Regions from separate parts of the Actinoplanes oblitus genome, predicted to be linked through region 4. Evidence: riboswitches for the same ligand, from Rfam matches in the RefSeq annotation. Region 4 holds a riboswitch; each other region holds the start of a gene.
The links. Region 4 has a riboswitch for cyclic di-AMP ahead of Actob_RS01760 (coiled-coil domain-containing protein). Riboswitches for the same ligand answer to the same signal wherever they lie in the genome.
Positions count from the first base shown of each region.

Region 1: it holds a riboswitch for cyclic di-AMP, as region 4 does, so the genes downstream of both, Actob_RS08545 (C40 family peptidase) here and Actob_RS01760 (coiled-coil domain-containing protein) in region 4, are expected to answer to the same signal.
Region 2: it holds a riboswitch for cyclic di-AMP, as region 4 does, so the genes downstream of both, Actob_RS02550 (LysM peptidoglycan-binding domain-containing protein) here and Actob_RS01760 (coiled-coil domain-containing protein) in region 4, are expected to answer to the same signal.
Region 3: it holds a riboswitch for cyclic di-AMP, as region 4 does, so the genes downstream of both, Actob_RS13245 (C40 family peptidase) here and Actob_RS01760 (coiled-coil domain-containing protein) in region 4, are expected to answer to the same signal.

Region 1 is NZ_CP126980.1:1,854,169-1,858,810, reverse strand. It holds gene Actob_RS08545 (C40 family peptidase) at 921-1,718, opposite strand; cyclic di-AMP (ydaO/yuaA leader) riboswitch at 1,758-1,943, opposite strand; gene Actob_RS08540 (Mur ligase family protein) at 2,355-3,575, shown strand; gene Actob_RS08535 (type 1 glutamine amidotransferase) at 3,597-4,310, shown strand; gene Actob_RS08530 (TVP38/TMEM64 family protein) at 4,428-4,642, shown strand, end outside.
Region 2 is NZ_CP126980.1:573,269-577,910, forward strand. It holds gene Actob_RS02540 (LysR family transcriptional regulator) at 1-301, opposite strand, end outside; gene Actob_RS02545 (YybH family protein) at 393-731, shown strand; gene Actob_RS02550 (LysM peptidoglycan-binding domain-containing protein) at 734-1,378, opposite strand; cyclic di-AMP (ydaO/yuaA leader) riboswitch at 1,378-1,552, opposite strand; gene Actob_RS02555 (saccharopine dehydrogenase family protein) at 1,981-3,219, shown strand; gene Actob_RS02560 (class I SAM-dependent methyltransferase) at 3,607-4,455, opposite strand; gene Actob_RS02565 (GNAT family N-acetyltransferase) at 4,614-4,642, shown strand, end outside.
Region 3 is NZ_CP126980.1:2,958,475-2,963,116, reverse strand. It holds gene Actob_RS13255 (epoxide hydrolase family protein) at 1-16, opposite strand, end outside; gene Actob_RS13250 (MarR family winged helix-turn-helix transcriptional regulator) at 70-501, shown strand; gene Actob_RS13245 (C40 family peptidase) at 558-1,520, opposite strand; cyclic di-AMP (ydaO/yuaA leader) riboswitch at 1,536-1,669, opposite strand; gene Actob_RS13240 (M56 family metallopeptidase) at 1,783-2,700, opposite strand; gene Actob_RS13235 (BlaI/MecI/CopY family transcriptional regulator) at 2,697-3,047, opposite strand; gene Actob_RS13230 (cytochrome ubiquinol oxidase subunit I) at 3,123-4,535, shown strand; gene cydB (cytochrome d ubiquinol oxidase subunit II) at 4,546-4,642, shown strand, end outside.
Region 4 is NZ_CP126980.1:383,516-388,157, reverse strand. It holds gene Actob_RS01775 (TetR/AcrR family transcriptional regulator) at 66-671, shown strand; gene Actob_RS01770 (hypothetical protein) at 762-1,130, shown strand; gene Actob_RS01765 (coiled-coil domain-containing protein) at 1,134-2,117, opposite strand; cyclic di-AMP (ydaO/yuaA leader) riboswitch at 2,171-2,309, opposite strand; cyclic di-AMP (ydaO/yuaA leader) riboswitch at 2,518-2,649, shown strand; gene Actob_RS01760 (coiled-coil domain-containing protein) at 2,655-3,692, shown strand; gene Actob_RS01755 (glycoside hydrolase family 65 protein) at 3,757-4,642, opposite strand, start outside.

The DNA of each region.
Region 1 (4,642 bases), 1.5 Mb from region 4:
CTCGGCCCGGTTGGTTAGAGCCTTGGTGCGCGGCTCGACCCGGTTAGGTGGAGCATCCAAGGTCGACCCGAGGCCATCACCACCGTCTTGCGCCTCACCCCGGAGCCCGGCCCCCGAACCACCATGCTCGTCCCGGCGGCACGGGTGCTTCCCCCGTTGTGCCTGCCGAGCCCTTGGTCATCACCTCGCCCAAAGCCCCCGCCGCCCGGACCAACCCCCAGCTGGTCTCCACAGCCCTATCCCCGGCCCGGACACAACCCCCATGCCCAGCCGAGAACCATGGGCTGGCACTCACGGCCCTATCCCGAGCCCGGACACCACCCCCACCACCAGCCGAGAACCACGAGCTGGCACTCACGGCCCCATCCCGAGCCCGGACACCGCCCCCACCACCAGCCCAGAAACCCGAGCTGGCAACCACGGCCCCATCCCAAGCCCGGACACCACCCCCACGACCAGCCGCACGGTGTGGAGGCGGGGGCGGCGCTGCCGAAGGGCGGGCGTACCGGGAATGTCGGACTGCGGCCGGGGAGCGGGCAGCGGACCGGAACCCGTTGCACACCTCGACCTGACCAGGGCGCCAGCGGACCGCGACTGGCGGCCGGAACCGTGACCCACCGCCCCCTGGCCTGGCGACCACACCGCAACCAACCACGGACCGCAACCGGCGGCCAGGACCGTGACCCACCGCCCCCTGGCCTGGCGACCACACCGGCGACCGACCACGGACCGCGACTGACGGCCGGAGCCTTGACCCACCCTGGCCTGGCAACCACACCGGCGACCGACCACGGCCGTAACCGGCGGCCAGGACCGCGACCCCGGGGCCGGACCACGCTCCGGACCCGGGAACGCCAGTGGGGCGCGACCCGATCCGGGTCGCGCCCCACTGGCGGTGTGTCCTTACTTACTACGCGCTATCAGGCGACCAGGCGCCGCACGACGTAGTTGCTGCCGTAGATCTTGTGCTTCCCGACCCGGGCGCCCGTGTGCGGCGAGTCGTACATGTACCCGCCGCCGGCGTAGATGCCCGCGTGGTACCCGTACGACCCGGACCGGAAGACGATCAGGTCGCCGACGCGCTTGCTCGACTTGCTGACCGCCTTGCCGTACTTCTGCTGCGAGTTCGCCTTGTGCGGCAGGCTCTTGCCGGCCGCCTTCTTGTACACGTAGCTGGTGTACCCGGAGCAGTCGAACCGCTTGGGCCCGGCGGCACCGAACAGGTAGAGCGCGCCCTTGTGCTTCTTGGCCTCGGCGAGGATCTTGGCCCCGCTGGCCTTGAGCGTGATCTTCGCCTTACCGGAGGCGGTCTGCTGGTAGCCGCTGCCGGTGAAGAGCGCGCGGACGTAGACGCTGGAGCCGACGCCCTTCTGGTCGGGACGGGCCGCCAGGGTGACCGCACCGTTGCGCACGGTCTTGGTGTCCCAGGTGACCCATTTGCTGGAGCGCCAGGCCTGCAGCCGGACCGTGCCCTTGGCGACCTTGCCGGTGCGCGGGTCGATGACCTTGGCGGTGAGCTTGAGGGTGGAGCCCCAGGGGAGCTTCCGGTTGTTGACCGAAGCGGTCAACCTGGGCTTGGCCTTGGCAGCCGCCGCGGTGGTGGCGGTGACGGCGCTCGCGACCGGGGTGGTGGACGCGGCCGCCGGCGAGGCTCCAACGAGCTGGCCGGCGCAGAGGCAGAGACCCAGGGACAGTGCGATGGTACCGGCGCCGGACATGCGGCGGCCACGGCTCGAACTGTGTTCGTGCACGGTTGAGAAATCCCTCCGGCACGCCTGCGAGGTTAGCTGTCGGGTTCGGGCGGGAAGGCTTGCCCGGCCACCGTGGTGGCTTCACCCCAAGGTCCGAACCGGTACGCCGTCGTGGGGCACGGCGCTGTGGTGCGGACCGGAAAGTGGGTTCCCCGTCCCTGCCCCCTGATGCCTTGTCAGCTTTCTGGAACTGCGTGGTCGCGTCGACCAGCCCGGGGCAGGGCTCGGCGTGAACCGGTGCGGCGCGACCGGCGAGCGGTTGCCGCCGGTGAATCTTTGGTACCCGACTTCGCCGATGATCGTCAGACGCCAGTTAGTCACCCAGCGTATTCGGCACACCGATTGCTGTCCCATTTGTTGCGTCCACAAGACAAATGTCATTACCCGGAGCACCTGATCAACTACATTCCGTCGAATGGAGCCAGTGAACCAGAACACACAATTTCTCCCGGGGTAATCCCCTAGGGATCCCGAAACGGTGACTCAGCGGCGCAAACGTGGTAATCCCCACGGGGCTGAACCCTTGCCATTGAGCCGCGGGCCTTCCGGCAACTCGACGTAACCCTGGGGTCCGGTACCCTCGCTGGCGTGACGGACGGGAAGATGCCCCTGCGGGCCATAGTCGCGACCACTGCGTCGAAGACCGCGGCCGCGCTCTCCAGGGCCGCGGGACGCGGCGACGGATCGGTGATCGGCGGCTGGATCGGCCTCAAGATCGATCCGGATCTGCTGGCCCACCTGTCGTCCGGCCGGGCTGTCGCCCTGGTCTCCGGCACCAACGGCAAGACCACCACCACGCGCCTCACCGCGGCCGCCGTCGGCGTGCTCGGCCGGGTCGCGACCAACGGGTACGGCGCCAACATGCCCACCGGCCACACCTCCGCGCTGGCGAAGGAGGGGCACACCCCGTTCGCCGTGCTGGAGGTCGACGAGCACTACCTGGCCCAGGTGATCGACTCCACCCGGCCCAAGGTGGTGGCGCTGCTCAACCTCTCCCGCGACCAGCTGGACCGGGCCAAGGAGGTGGCGATGATGGCGCAGCTGTGGAAGACCGCGCTGGCCGGCCACCCCGAGATCCGGGTGGTGGCCAACGCGGACGACCCGATGGTGGTCTGGGCCGCCGTGAGCAGCCCACAGGTCACCTGGTTCAGCGCGGGTCAGCGCTGGCACGACGACTCGTTCGTGTGCCCGGAGAGCGGGCACCCGATCGAGCGGGCCGACGGTGACTGGTGGTGCACCGGCTGCCCGCTGCGCCGCCCCGTCCCGCAGTGGGTGGTGGAGGAGGACGGCGTCATCGACCCGCGCGGCGACTGGCACCTGGTGAAGCTCCAGCTCCCCGGCAAGGTCAACCTGGGTAACGCGGCCACCGCCCTCGCGGTCGCCGGTGAGTTCGGGGTCCGCCCGATCGAGGCCCTCCCCCGGCTCTCCCGGGTGACCTCCATCGCCGGGCGGTACGCGCAGGTCGACCGGGACGGCCGCAACATCCGGCTGCTGCTCGCCAAGAACCCGGCGAGCTGGCTGGAGGCGTTCGACATGGCCGACCAGGCGCCGACGCTGCTCTCGATCAACGCGCGGGACCCCGACGGGCTGGACACCTCGTGGCTGTGGGACGTCGACTTCGCCCCGCTGCGCGACCGGCCGGTGCTGATCACCGGGGACCGGGCGTACGACCTGGCCGTCCGGCTCGAGGTGAACCGGGTGCCGTTCCAGCACGTACAAAGCTTCGACCAGGCGCTGGCGGCGGTCCCGCCCGGCCGCCTCGAGGTGATCGCCAACTACACGGCGTTCCAGGACATCCGCGCGGTGCTCGACCGTGTCAACTGAACCCAACACCGAGGTCAAGGCATGAACGACAGCACGCTGCGGATCGTCTGGATCTACCCGGATCTGCTCTCCACCTACGGCGACCGGGGCAACCTGCTGATCCTGGCGCACCGGGCGGCCGCCCGCGGCATCCCGGTGGAGACCTACGAGGTCCGCTCCGACATGCAGATGCCGACCACCGCCGACATCTACCTGATCGGCGGCGGTGAGGACGGCCCCCAGTCGCTGGCCGCCCAGCGCCTGATCGCCGACGGCGGGCTGCACCGCGCCGTCAACCAGGGCGCCTCGGTCCTGGCCATCTGCGCGGGTTACCAACTGTTCGGTCACTCGTTCTTCGCCAAGGGGACCAAAGTTGCGGGCCTCGGCCTGCTCGACATCTCCTCGGACCGGGGCGAGACCCGGGCGGTCGGCGAGCTGCGCGGCGACATCGACCCGCGGCTCGGCCTGCCGCCGCTGACCGGCTTCGAGAACCACGGCGGCCGCACCCACCTGGGCCAACACGCCGCACCGCTGGCCCGGGTGACCAGCGGCATCGGCAACGACGGGCACACCGAGGGCGCCTGGGCCGGCAAGATCATCGGGACGTACTCGCACGGACCGGCGCTGGCTCGCAACCCGGCTATAGCCGATCTGCTACTGCGTTGGGCGACCGGCGCGGATAGGCTTGCGCCTCTTGACGACACCTGGCCGGAGCGTCTGAGGGGTGAGCGGTTCGCCGCCACCGCCCCGGCCTGACGAGGAAGGGGCGGGCGGTTCGCCGCCACGACCCCGGCCTGACGACGAAGACGAGCGCTGAATCGACTGCACGACCTTGTCCTGAACCGACGAGCCGTTGGGGCGGTAGACCTGCATATGACCGACAAACCTGAACGCCCCGTGGGCGCCCGCACCGGGGACTCTCAGGCCGCGCCGATCAGCCGCAAGCGCCGTTTCGTCCGGCTCGGCGTGCTGACCGCGCTGATCGCCGGTCTGGCGGTGGCCGCCGCCACCCTGCCGCTGCGTGAGCTGGGCGACGCGGTGGTCGCGCTCGGCCCCGGCGCCGCCGTCGCCGTCGCCGTGCTGGGCGG
Region 2 (4,642 bases), 190 kb from region 4:
AGCCGATCACCATCCCGATGGTCAGCCGGCCCCGGACCAGCCCCTTGACGTCGTCGATCGCGTCCCGCAGGTCCAGTGTCGAATCGAGTGCCGCCCGGGCGTGCCGCAGCGCCGCCGAGCCGGCCTCGGTCAGCCGGGCAACCCGGCCGCTGCGGTCGAAGAGCTCCGCGCCGAGCTCCTGCTCCAGCGCCTTGATCTGGGCACTCACCCCGGACTGGGTGATGTGCACCCGGGTCGCGGCCCGGGTGAAGCTGCCGGTCTCGGCGACCGCGACGAAGTACTCCAGCTGCCGCAGATCCATGAGTCCTGATTGTAGTAGGTATGAAAACCATTCGTTGGACTTGTGGAGCCACGCGCGGCAAGGTGGAGTCATGAGCGAACGAGAGAAGGCAATGCACCCGGAGGACTTGACCCGTTTGTTCGTCGAGCGCGCCAATGCCAAAGACGCCGAGGGCCTCGCGCTGCTGTATGAGGAGGACGCCGTGATGGCCTATCCGCCAGGCAGCGAGACCGTCGGCCGCGCCGCGATCCAGAAGCTGTGGGCGGAGCTCCTGCCGAAAATGCCGGCTTTCGAGCCCGAGACCCCGCTGCCCACGCTGATCAGCGGCGACCTGGCCCTCACCTCGACCCCGCCGAAAGACGGAGCCGGGGCGCGGGCACAGGTCGTCCGCCGTCAGCCCGACGGCTCCTGGTTGCGCGTGCTGGACCACCCGGAGCTGGGTCGGTCCTGACCTCAGATCGCCAGAGGCTGGCCCACCCGAAGCCGGTTCGGGCTGCTCAGGCGACTCGCATTGGCGCGGTAAAGGGCCTTCCATCCGCCCTTGACGCGGTAACGCGCGGCGATGCCGGACAGGGTGTCGCCGCGCCTCACCACGTAGGTGCGGGTCGCCTTCAGCGGCGTCGTGTAGGACGCCAGGCGGTAGGGGCCCACCGACGTGCTCTTACGCGCCTTGGTGAGGCCGCGACGTCCGCATGTGGGCCAGGCACCGATGCCCTGGTTGCGCAGCACCCGCTCGGCGACCAGGATCTGCTCGCTCTTGGAGGCCAGATTGGCGGTGGAGCCGTATTTGCTGCCGCCGTGCGCCCGCCAGGTGCCCCGGCTGAACTGCAAACCGCCGTAATAGCCATTCCCGGTGTTGATTCTCCAGTTTCCACCGGATTCGCACTTGGCCACGGCGTCCCAGTTCACGTTCGGGGCGGCGCTGGCCGGGGACGCCTCGACGGCGAGCAGGCCGATGGCGCCGGCCAGGCCGGCCATGGCGATGCCGAGAGTGCGCTTGAGAGTGGTGCGCTTGCTCTGTGCGGGCCGATTCAGGGCGCGCGGGGACTGGGCTCGCCGGGACAGGGCACGACGAACCCGCTTGTTCAGGTGAAGCATGAAGTTTTCCTCCACGCCTGCGAGGTGAGCTGTCGGGTTCGGGCCGAGGAGCCCGGCCGCTTGAAGTGCGGCTTCACCCCGAGGTGCGCTCCGGAGAGCGCGCCGAGGAACTGTGGGTCCCCCGCTCCATGCCTGTGGGTTGTTGACCGTGACCAGCAGGCAGGACTCGGCGTTCCGGCCACGGTGTCCGCGAATTGCGGACTGTCGACGGTAGCCACCGCTTCATGGAACTGACCAAGACCGGAAGCGGGGCCGGTGACTTTGTTCTCACAAATTAGCCGCTTTGATCTTCCTTTGTGTGACTAACTCCCCGAGTTCTTGAGTCGCGCCGGGACTTGCCACCACCGTGGTCCACCATGCGGGGGAAAAGCCCGACGGGGCGGGATTGTCAGCGTCCGCAGTGGGTAAAGAGAGCCTGCTTTTTGGAGTTTCACCCGCATGCCGTTCCGGCGTGATCGGCGGCCCGGGCGCGCTCCTCCCGCACACCGTGCGCCTCTGCCCTGGGCGCGATCGGGGCGACAGACGCATTTTGGCTGCATGGCGCGATCTTTGTTACCCACGGGTTGCCTACGAGCCAGGCATAGGGTGCACAATCTCCGACCATGAGCGATCTCCCCCGAGACTTCGACGTCGTCGTCTACGGCGCCACCGGCTTTGTCGGGGCACTGGTGGCGAAACACCTCGCCGGGCACGCGCCGGCCGGCACCCGCATCGCCCTGGCGGGGCGCTCCGCCGCGAAACTGGCGGACGTCAAGTCCCGGCTGAACGTCGACTGGCCGGTCCTGATCGCCGACGCCGCGGACGCCGAAGCGCTGGCCACGGTCGCCGCCCGCACACGCGTGGTCATCACGACGGTCGGGCCGTACGCCAAGTACGGGCGTCCGCTCGCGCACGCCTGCGCCGCCGCCGGCACCGACTACGTCGATCTGACCGGAGAAGTGCTGTTCGCCCGGGACAGCATCGACGAGAACCACGAGCTCGCTCGCAGCACCGGTGCGCGGATCGTCCACTCCTGCGGCTTCGACTCCATTCCGTCCGATCTCGGCGTGCACGTGCTGCACCAGCGGGTCGAACAGGACGGCGCGGGCGAACTCACCGAGACCACGCTGGTGGTGACCAGCATGAGCGGCGGGTTCAGCGGCGGGACGATCGACTCGATGCGCAACCAGGTCGACGTACTGAAAAAGGAGCCGTCGCTGCGCAAGGTGGCCGGCAGTCCCTACTCGCTGAGCCCGGACCGGCACGCCGAGCCGAAGCTGGGCCGGCAGAGCGACATGGACACGATCCCCGCCTCCGAGGTGCACCCGAAACTGCGGGGCCGGCTCGCCCCGTTCGTGATGGCCTCCTACAACACCCGGGTGGTGCGGCGGACCAACGCGCTGCGCGGCTGGGCGTACGGTCGCGGTTTCAGATATCGCGAGGCGATGAGCGTCGGCGCCTCGCCGCTCTCCCCGCTCCTGGCCATCGGCACCAAGCTCGGCCTGGGCGCCCTGGTCGCCGGCCTCGCGGTGCCGCCCACCCGCTACCTGCTGGACCGCGTCCTGCCCAAGCCCGGCGAGGGCCCGAGCGAGAAGGTCCAGCAGAACGGGCACTTCACCATGGACATCTTCACCACGACGACCACCGGCGCCCGGTACACGGCCCGGGTCCGCGCCAAGGGCGACCCCGGTTACGCCGCGACAGCGGTCATGCTCGGCGAGTCCGCGCTGGCCCTGGTCCTGGACCGGGACGCCCTCCCGCCGTCGGAGGGCGGCGTCCTCACCCCGGCGACGGCCATCGGCGACGCCCTGGTGAACCGGCTCCGGGCGGCTGGCTTCGAGATCACCGCTCGCAAGGTGTAGCTGCTGACGGCGGATCGCCGCGGTTGTCCACAGTTGAGCTTTGTCCACAGCCCGCCCGTCCGCCCGGCCGCACTTCCGCCACACTGATTGCGGGGGCTACCCCCTTGGGGGAGGGCGGGCTGACGGGTTCGGCGGGGTAGGCGGGCGAAGATCGAGAAACTGGACATTCCGGTCGTCACGCGTCGCTGAACGATGGGCCGCCGACCTGAAAATGACCGTCGCAGTGAGCCTCTCCGCCTTCAACGGCTGGCGTCTCGGCCCCACCGACCGGGTCCCGGCCACCGACCGGGTCCCGGCCACCGATCGGGGCGTCAGCGTCTTCTCCGGGTCCTTCAGCGAGCCATCGGGACCGTTGCCGGGATTCGTCCGGTGGCCGGCGCACGCGGGTCAGCGGCGACGGGCGATCAGTTCGAAGACGTGCCAGTGTTTGGGGCCGCTGAAGGCGGGGCCCACCTCGTCCTCCTCGTGCCAGTGTTCGGTGGTGAGGCCGGTGGCCAGGGCGGCGGCTTCGGCGGCGGTCAGGAAGGTCATGTTCGGCGAGCCGGCCCAGGCGTCGTGCACGCCGAACAGGTCGACGGCGATCAGGCCAGCCGGGCGCAGGGCCGCGCGGATCAGGGTCCACAAGCGATCGAACGAGTGGCGGGGCTGGTAGGGCAGCGCGTAGCCGGCGTAGATCAGGTCGGCGGGCGGCAGCTCGGTGATCTGCTCGAAGGCGAGCAGGTGGGCGGTCAAGGCCGGGTGGGTTCGGTCGGTGGCGGAGAGCATGGTGGGTTCGCTGTCGTAGGCGTGCACCCGCCAGCCCGCCTCCAGCAGGGCGCGGGTCTCGCGGCCGGCGCCGCAGCCCAGGTCGACGGCGGTGCGGTCGCGTCCGGGCCCGGCCAGGTCCAGTGCTCGGCGGAGGGTTTCCCGGATGTCGCGGTCGCCGTGGCCGGCGTTGTAGCGCGCCCAGTGCCCTTGGGCGTGTGCCGGGTGGGTCGCCGTGGTGCCGATGCCGTCGGGGCCGGATGGCGGGCCGAGGCGGGCGGCGTCGGTCGGGGTGTCGGGTCCAGCGACGCTGCACTCGGCGGGGGTGGCCGGGCTGTTGGGTTCGGCGGGAGTGGCCGGGGCGTTCGGCTGGGCGGGAGTGGCCGGGCTGTTGGGTTCGGCGGGAGTGGCCGGGGCGATCGGCTGGGCGGGAGCGGTCGAGGCGTTCGGCTGGCCGGGGGTGGCTGAGGGCGTACCGGAAAGGGGTGACATGGGGGTAATCGTGCAGTGCCTGGTGGCTCGGGAGAAAGCGCCCAGAGGGCGCTCCGGAGCGCGATCCATGATCCGACGGATGGGCGGTCGAGAATTGGTGAGCGTGACCTGTCGATCGCCACTAGCCGCATACGGTCCTGATGGGCAGGATCTGAAGAGTGACCGCCAGCCCGCTGCCGCACCCGCT
Region 3 (4,642 bases), 2.6 Mb from region 4:
TCCGGAATTCATTCATGCGGCTAACGTTAGTCGGCCTAACGTTAGTTCGTCCAATGTTATGGTGGACACATGGACCATCTACCGAGCTGGCTGCTGACACAGGCCGCCGCGCACGCGCACCGGCTGGTCGGCGACGGGTTCGCCGAGGTGGGCGCGCGCGGTTACCACTACCGGCTGCTGGAGTCGCTGATCGCCGACGGCCCGGCCAGCCAGGCGGCCCTCGGGCGACGGACCGGCGTCCACCTGAGCGACCTGGTGGGCGCGCTCAACGAGCTGGCCGCCGACGGCTACGTGGCGCGCTCCCCCGATCTCGGCGACCGGCGGCGCAACGTCATCACGGTGACCGAGCCGGGCCGGGAGCGGGCGCACGAGCTGGCGGAGCGGGCGGCGGCGATCCAGGACGAGTTGCTGGCGCCACTGAGCGCGAGAGAGCGCGACGAGCTGGCGGCGCTGCTGCGCAAGGTGCTGGCCGGGGCTTCCCGCCGTACGCGAAGGGTCTGAAAAAGCAACCGCTCCCGGCGGAAACCGGGAGCGGTTGTGTCACCTGGACCGAGGGCCTAGCCCGCGGGCCGGCGATAGCCGGCGATCGGACCACGATCGATGGTCGCCATCCGCACGTGGTCGCCCGTGTGCGGCGCGTGCACCACCATGCCACCACCGATGTAGATGGACACATGGTGCACATCGGAGTAGTAGAAGACCAGGTCACCGGGTCTCAACTCACTGCGGCTCACCGGTTTCGTGGAACCCCACTGATCCTTCGTGTAGTGCTCGAGGTGCACGCCGACGGACGCCCACGCCTCTTTCGTCAGGCCCGAGCAGTCGTAGCTGTCCGGACCCTCGGAACCGAAGACGTAGGGCTTGCCGATCAGGTCGCAGGCCTTCTGCGCGGCCCGGCCACCGATGTCGTTGGTGTAGTCGACCGGGCACGGCCCGGTCTTGTACGGCCCGTCGTCGGCCTTGCCGTACGCCTTCACCCGCAGTTTCTGCAGGGCGGTGATCTCCTTCTCGATCGCCGACTTCTTGGTCTTGAGGTCGGTGTCCCGAGTGGCGATCTCGGACGCCAGAGCGTCCAGTTTCTCCTTGTCAGCGGCGTACTTGTCGCGCAGCTTCACGACACCGCTGATCGACTCGCGGCGGTTGGCGGCCAGCTGCTCGAGGAGCGAGAGCTTCTCGGTCAGGCCGGTCGGCGAACCGCTCAGAATCGCGCCCATGGCGCTCGGCGGACCCTGCATGTAGGCGTCCGACGCGAGGCCGCGGACTTCGGCCAGTGCCACGTCCACTTGTTTCTGCAGCGGAGCGAGCGTCTTGTTCAGCTGCTTCTGCTGCTTCTGCAGCTTGAGCAGCTTCCCGTGGGTGTCGTTGAAGTCCTCGATCACCGGCTCGAGTTCGTTCCACTGCTTGTCGATCTGGTCCTCGACGCTGGACGGCGAGGGCGTGGCGTGGGCAACGACAGGTCCGGTGACAACGAGTCCGGCAGCGGCAACCGCACAGAGCAGGCCGCGTAGTACGCGCTTCACGTAGGTGCGTTGTCCTTTCTTCCACTCGGCCGCCGACCGGGTTAGCTGACGGGTTCGGGCGGGAAGCACGCCCGGCCGCTCTCCAACGGCTTCACCCCACCTACCTGGGTCCCCGGCTCGCCGTCGCGGCGATTGGGCGGTGGTTCGTCAGATCGGCCGGATGGACGATGGGGGGCTGCCGAACCGGGGACCACCGTACTCGGATCATGCGGGCAAATGAAGCTTGCCCGCGCGGCGAAACCGCGCGCACAGCGCCCGGCACTCACAGTGACCGGAATGGCCACGCCTCCAGGGCCTGGCCGAGCCAGGGCACCACCAGGATCACCGTGGGTAACACCAGGAGACCGGCCGCGGCGAGTCCGGCGAGCACCGACAGGCCCGTCGAGGTGGGTGCCGGACCGGTCAGCCGGGCAAGCCTGCGGGAGCGGGATTCACCCGCCGGGTCGTCCGGGACCTCCTCCGCGAGCGGTACGGCGTCGGAGAGCCGGGCCAGCGCGGCGCGCAGCGGGGCCGCCCCGGTACGCCGCCGGGCAGCGTCGTCGGACACCATCTCCAGCAGCAGGTGCACCGCGTCGAGCGGCGCCCGGGACCGCAGCGGGCGCGGCACCGCCCGGTAGAACGCGGTGAACGACTCCATCACCAGCTCGTGCCGGTGCCGCAGGTGCGCCTGCTCGTGCGCGAGCACCGCGTCCACCTGCTCGCGGTCGAGGATCCGCAGCACCGCGTCGCTGAGCACCACCCGCGGCTCCCGGCCGGGCACGCAGTACGCCAGGGGCAGCGCCCCGTCCAGCACCCGCACCTCGGCACCGCCCAGCTCCCGGTGCCGTTCCACCCGGTCCAGCAGGTCGACCAGGGTCCGGTGCCGCTCCCGGCGGGCACGGGCCCGGACGCTCACCCGGATCAGTGAGATCAGCAGCCGGATCACGATGGTGGCCGCCACCGCCAGCGAGAACAGCAGCGCCGCGACGGTCCACGGGTGATCGGCACCGGCCGCCCGGGTCAGCTCCTCCGGGGCGGCCAGCACCACCCCGAGCGCGCAGAGCACAGCGGTCAGGGTGAGCGCCTGCCAGAGCAGGACGGCGGCGACCGGGGCACGGTCCGGCCAGCGGGCGCCGGCCAGGATGCCCGGGACGACCAGCGAGAGGGTCAGCCCGAGGGCTCCCAGGAGGAGTGCTGTCACGTCTCTTTCGGTGTGGCGTCCAGGGCGGCTCGGATCGCGCCGGGCGGTAGCTGACCGAGGAAGTATGCCAGCGCGGCGTCCCGATCGGGTGACGCGCTCAAGGCGTCGAGCATGACGGCCGCCGTCATCTCCTCGCGCGTCTGCGCCGCGGCGTACCGGTACGCCCGGTCGGCCTTTGTCTGGACGACCATCTTCTTCTTCGACAGCCGGTCCAGGACCGTCATGACCGTCGTGTACGCCAGATCCCGACTCTTACTTATGTTCTCGTGCACCTGTCGCACTGTCAGCGGCTCGGGAGCGTCCCACAACTGCGTCATGACCTCCCGCTCAAGATCTCCAAGTGCCATGTGACCCATCCTACTAGGGCCAGTAGTACTACGTCTCGTAGTATCTACTACGAAGAGTCGTAGAGGGGACACCCGATGGACGTGCTCGACCTGACCCGGCTGCAGTTCGCCGTGGTGACGATCTATCACTACCTGTTCGTGCCGCTGTCGATCAGCCTGTCGGCGGTCGCGGCCGGGCTGCATCTGGCCTGGCTGCGCTCCGGCGAGCAGAGGTATCAGGACCTGACGAAGTTCGTCGGCAAGCTGCTGATCGTCACGTTCGCGGTCGGCGTGGTCACCGGGCTCGTCCAGGAGTTCCAGTTCGGGCTCGGCTGGAGCGCGTTCGCCAAGTTCTACGGCGACGTGTTCGGGCCGACCCTCGCCGTCGAGGGGATGCTCGCGTTCTTCCTGGAGGCGACGTTCCTCGCGCTCTGGTACTTCGGCTGGGGACGGCTGCCCCGCAAGCTGCACGCGGCGACCATCGTCGTGGTCGCGGCCGGGACACTGCTGTCGGCGTACATCATCCTGGCGGCCAACTCCTTCATGCAGAACCCGGTCGGCTACGAGCTGGACGCCGCCACCGGGCGCGCGCACCTGACCAGCTTCGCCGCGCTGATGACCAACGAGGTGGTGCTCGCCGCGTTCCCGCACACGATGGCCGGCGCGGCGATGGCCGGGGGCGGCCTGCTGCTCGCCATCGGGGTGTGGCGGCTGTCCGCGGACGCCGGTTTCCGGCAGCTGGCCCGGCTCGGCGCGTGGCTGACGCTGATCGGCGGGGCGCTCACCGCGCTGACCGGTGACCACCTCGGCAAGGTGATGACGGCGGTGCAGCCGATGAAGATGGCGGCCGCCGAGGCGCTCTACGAGACCACCACCGGGGCGCCGTTCTCGGTGCTCGCACTCGGGAAGCTCGGGCACGACAAGCCGTTCCTCACCGTGGAGATCCCCCGGCTGCTGTCCTTCCTGGGCACCGGGTCGTTCGACGGGACCGTGCAGGGGATCGACGACCTCCAGGCGCAGTACGTGACGCAGTTCGGGCCGGGCAGCTACGTGCCGATGATCCCGGTGGCGTTCTGGACGTTCCGGTTGATGATGGGTGCCGGGATCGCCGGGATGGTGCTGGCGGCGTACTACCTCTGGGCCTCGTCGGACCGGAAGGTGCGGCTCGCGTTCCTCCCGGCGGTCCTGCAGATGGGCGCCGGAGTACCCGGCTGGGCCAGGCGGATCCTGCTGCTCGCGCCGCTGCTGCCGGCCGCGGCGAACACGTTCGGCTGGATCTTCACCGAGACGGCGCGGCAGCCGTGGCTCGCGTTCGGGATCTCCAAGGTGTCCGACGGGATCTCGCCCGGCTTGACCGGCGCCGAGGTGATCGCGTCGCTGGCCGGGTTCACGGTGGTCTACGGGTTGCTCGCGATCGCCTGGTACCGGCTCGTCGTCCATCTCGCCCGCAAGCCGCTGTCCGAGGTGCCGGCGGAATCGCCCGTCGCCGAACCGGCCCCGGCCTACTAGGAGCCCGCGCATGATCACCTTCTGGTTCGCGATCCTCGTCCTCGCCTGGGTGCTCTACTTCGTCCTCGAGGGCTTCGACTTCGGTGTCGGCGTGCTCGCCCCGTTCC
Region 4 (4,642 bases):
GGGAGGAACGGTAGCCGACCAAACGGCGGAACGCAACCGTTACGTCGTAGCGCTATAGTTACCGGGTGGCGACAGTCAAACGCGCACCTGCCGGAGCGGCGGTGCTCCGCAACGACATCACCGTGGCTATCCGTAACGCGGTCATGAGTGAGCTGGCAGAGGTCGGTTACGGCCGTCTGTCGATCGAGGCCGTGGCCCGGCGTGCCGGCGTCGGCAAGACCGCCATCTACCGGCGCTGGAGCAACAAGCTGGAGATGGTACTGGAGATCATCACGGAAGTCGCCGGTCGCAAGGTGCCACTTCCGGACACCGGCTCGTTCGCCGGCGACCTGGACCTGCTCATGATGATCGTCAGCAAGGCGCTGCAACACCGGGTGGCCTCGCAGATCATTCCCGACCTGATGGCCGAGGCGGCGCGGAACCCGCAGATCGCCGAGACCCTGCAACGGGTGCTGCGCACCCACCAGCAGTCGGTGGGCGAGAAACTGGTCGGCCAGGCCATCGCCCGCGGCGAGCTGCCCGAGGACACCGATCCGGAGGTGGCGGTCGACCTCATCCTCGGCCCGCTCTACTGGCGGCTGGCCGTCTCCCGGCAACCGATGAGCGACGACTACCTGGAGAAGCTGGCCGCCTCGGTGCTCGGCGCGCTGAAGGCCGGCGCCGGGAAATAACCGGGTCGCAACCGGCGGAGTGCTGCACCGGCCCGGCGCCGGACCGAAGGGAAAGGGCGTTCCCGCCACCCACCCCTCGGAGCCGGCCCGATGCAGCACTTCTCGCACGCCCCCCGCGTCGACACCACCGTCCTGGACGCCGCCGCCATGCTCGCCATCGCCATGGCCCGCACGCCGGACACCGGCCTCGGGCCGGTTCCGGCGCGGCCCACGGTGGTGACCGGCGCGGCCGTCGTGGGCGCCTGGCGCAGCCCGGACGGCACGGTCGAGCTGCGGCTGCGCACCGACGGGACGTACGCGGGCGAGGTGGCCGGCCGCCGGAAGCGGGCGATCGGCACCTATCGCATCGACGGCGCCTCGGTCGTCCTGCACGACGCGGCGTCCGGCCTGAGCACCCCGGTCAACGTCCGGCACGAGGGCGAACTGGAGATGGCCGGACACCGCCTGCTCCCGATCTGAGACTTACGTCACCGAAAGGTGCACGTGGTTGGTGTGGTCGGTCGACGGCGTGCCACCGGCCCCGCTGTACGACTTCCACCCGCTGCTCGGCAACCAGATCCGTTTGAACCAGATCACGTAGAGCACGCCGAGCGTGTCCGAGTTGTGGATGAAGTAGTTCGCCAGGTTGGTGCCGTACGTCTTGCTGGCCCCGGTCGCCACCCCGCCGAAACCGTTCTTGTCGGCGGCGAAGTCGCAGGCCCGGCCCTTCGGGTGCTCCCCGCTGTTCTGCGGGCGGTAGCAGGCGACGTAGCGGGTGAAGCCGGCCTTCTGCGCCTGCTTCATCGCGTACAGCAGGCGCGGGCTGATGCAGCCGTCCGTCGTCGGGTCGGGCACGCAGCTGCCGTCCAGGTTGCCGCTCGGCTTGTCGGCGTCCGCACTGCTGCCCCCGCCGGAGTCGTCATCGGCGGCGTCGCCCTGATCGGCGTCCTTGAGCGCCTTCTCGGCCTGCGCCTTGCGCTTGGCCATCACGTTGACCTGCTTCTGCTGGTCGATGATGGCCGCGTCGATCCCGGTCTTGGCCGTCTGCCGGTCGGTCCGGGTGTTCTTCAGGTCGGCGATCGCCTGGTTCTGCCGGGCCGCCACGGTGGTCAGCAGCTGGGCCCGGTCCAGGAAGCCGGCCGACGAGTCGGCGCCGAGCAGCGCGCTGATCGGGCCGAGCCGGCCCATCGTGTACGCCTGCTCGGCGTACTTGTTGAGCGTCACCTGCTGCGGGCCGAGGGCCGCGTCCAGCTTCTTCAGCTCGGCGGCCAGCTGGGTCTGCTGCTGCTTGGATTTCGCGAGCTTCGCCTTGGCCGCCAGGTAGCCCTTGGAGGCCTCTTCGAGCTTGTCGAGCATGGCCTTCTTGCCACCCTCGCCGTCGTCACCGGACTCCCCCGGCGCGGCCAGGGGCCGGGGCGCCGCGGCTGCCGGTCCGGCGACCCCGGCGATCCCACATGCGGCGACCACGAGCGCTAGAAAGGCAGCCCATCGTCGCCGCGCAGTCACATGCTGCACTGGCTGTTTCCTCCCGTCGGCCGCCGGCCGGGTTAGCTGACGGGCTCGGGATGAAGGAAAGGTCCCTACCGCGGGATGCGGATTCGCCCCGGAAGAAAAATGGATCCCCGGCTCGCTCGTTATGCGATTAGGCGGCGGTTCCCGGCTGGGAACCGGGACGACCATACCTCAGCGGATCGACGAATCGACAGTTCTCACACCCATCGCGACGGCGCAGTCACCAGTCGTGATGCGCTTACGGAAAGTCGTTGTGCGGTAACTATTTTGGCCCTTTTCCGGACCCTGATGTCCCGTGCTATCTCAGGTAAGCTTGCCGCCGGTCCTGCCAGGACGGCACCGCCCCCGAGTTGCCGGCAGGCCGCCGCCTAATCACCGAAAGGTGAGCCGGGGAACCAGGTAGGTGGGGTGAATCCGCGTCATGCGGTAGGGATAGCTTCCGTCCCGAACCCGTCAGCTAACCCGGTCGGCGGTGACAAGGAAGGATTGTTGATGACCGCACGTCCCCGCCGGTGGCTGACGCTTGCCCTGGCGCCGCTGGTGACCGCCGCCATATTCGTGGCCCCGATCACCCCGGCACACGCTGCCCCTGGAGGCAGCGGCACGACCGCTGAGGAAGGGGAGGCGAGCGACGACCTCTCCGACCAGATCGAGGCCACGAACCGCCGGTTCGTGAACGCCAAGGCAGCGGTCGCGAAATCGAAGAAGACCCAGATCCAGCTGGCCGCCCAGATCAAGACCGCCGAGGCTCGGCGCGACCAGTTGGTCCCCGAGGTCAACGCGATCGCCAAGCAGCAGTACCAGGTCGGCAACCTGAGCTCGCTGAGCTTCCTGCTGCGGGCCAGCGACTCCGCCGACTTCCTGGACAAGGCGGTCAGCCTGGAGGAGATCAACAAGCTGCACGACGAGAAACTGCACGAGCTGAACACCCTGCTGCAGGACATCACCGCGGACAAGACCCGGCTCGACGCCGAGGTCAAGAACCAGGAGCAGCAGCTCTCGGTGCAGAAGAAGCTGCACGACTCGGCCGAGGACCAGCTCGAACTGCTCGGCGGTGGCACCGGCATCAACAAGACCATCACCGCCGGGTTCGTCGACGCCAAGTCGCCGACCGCCGCCCCGGCACCGCGCAACTCCGACGGCGGTTTCTCGCCGGAGTCCTGCAACCAGGACGACCCGACCACCGACGGCTGCATCACCAAGCGCACCCTGCACCTCTACAAGGAGGTGAAGAAGGCCGGCTTCAACATGTTCGTCGGCTGCCACCGCGACGGTGGCCCGTTCGAGCACCCGAAGGGCCGCGCCTGCGACTGGTCGTTGCAGAAGAGTGGCTTCTCGTCGGCGACCGGCAACGCCAAGATGATGCGGTACGGCAACGACCTCACCGCGTTCCTGGTGCGCAACGCCGATCGGCTCGGCATCTACTACGTCATCTGGTACAAGCAGATCTGGTTCCCGGCGACCAACAACTGGCACGCCTACCACGGTCCGAGTGATCACACCGACCACGTGCACGTGTCGCTGCTGTAGTCACGTCAGTCCTGATGAGAACGGCCCCCACCCGTCCGGGCGGGGGCCGTTCTCTCGTGGTGTCTCAGTGGTGCGGCGTCGCGCGCCGCACCGGGGCACGCCCGGCCGGCTGCGCCGGTGCCGGGCCGGCCGGCCCGGCCGACGGGATCGCCATGGTCACCGGGCGGACCTGGGTGACCTCGATCTCCTTGCCGTGGTGCAGCAGGGTGAGCCGGGCCGAGCCGCCGCCGTTGCGCAGCGAGTAGGTGACCTCCTCGGCGGTGACGTTGACCCGCAGCCGCAGCCCCCGCCAGAGCAGCGAGAAGTCCAGGTTGTTGATCCGGCTGGGCAGCCGCGGCGCGAACGACAACTGGCCGTTGAAGTCACGCATCCCGCCCAGGCCGGCCACCAGTGCGATCCAGGAGCCGGCCAGCGACGCCACGTGCACGCCGTCCCGCGCGTTCTGGTGCAGGTCGTGCAGGTCCATCAGGGCGGCCTCGCCCAGATAGTCGTGGGCCAGCTCGAGGTGCCCGGTCTCGGCCGCCATCACCGCCTGGATGCAGGCGGACAACGACGAGTCCCGGACCGTCCGCGCGTCGTAGTACGCGAAGTTCCGGGTCTTCTCCTCCGGGGTGAACGCGTCCCCCCGGATGTACATCGCCATCACCAGGTCGGCCTGCTTGACCACCTGCTTGCGGTACAGGTCGAAGTACGGGTAGTTGAGCAGCAGCGGGTAGCCCTCCGGCGGGGTGTTCTCGAAGTCCCACTCCTGCAACCGGGTGAAGCCCTCGCACTGCTGGTGGACGCCGAGCTCCTTGTCGTACGGGATGTGCACGGCCGCCGCCGCGTCCCGCCAGGAGGCCGCCTCCTCGTCGTCGACCCCGAAGCGCCGCGCCAGGTCCGGATGCCGCTTGCAGGCCTCCACCGCGGTCATCAGGTTCTGCTGCGCCATCAGGTTGGTGTAGATGTTG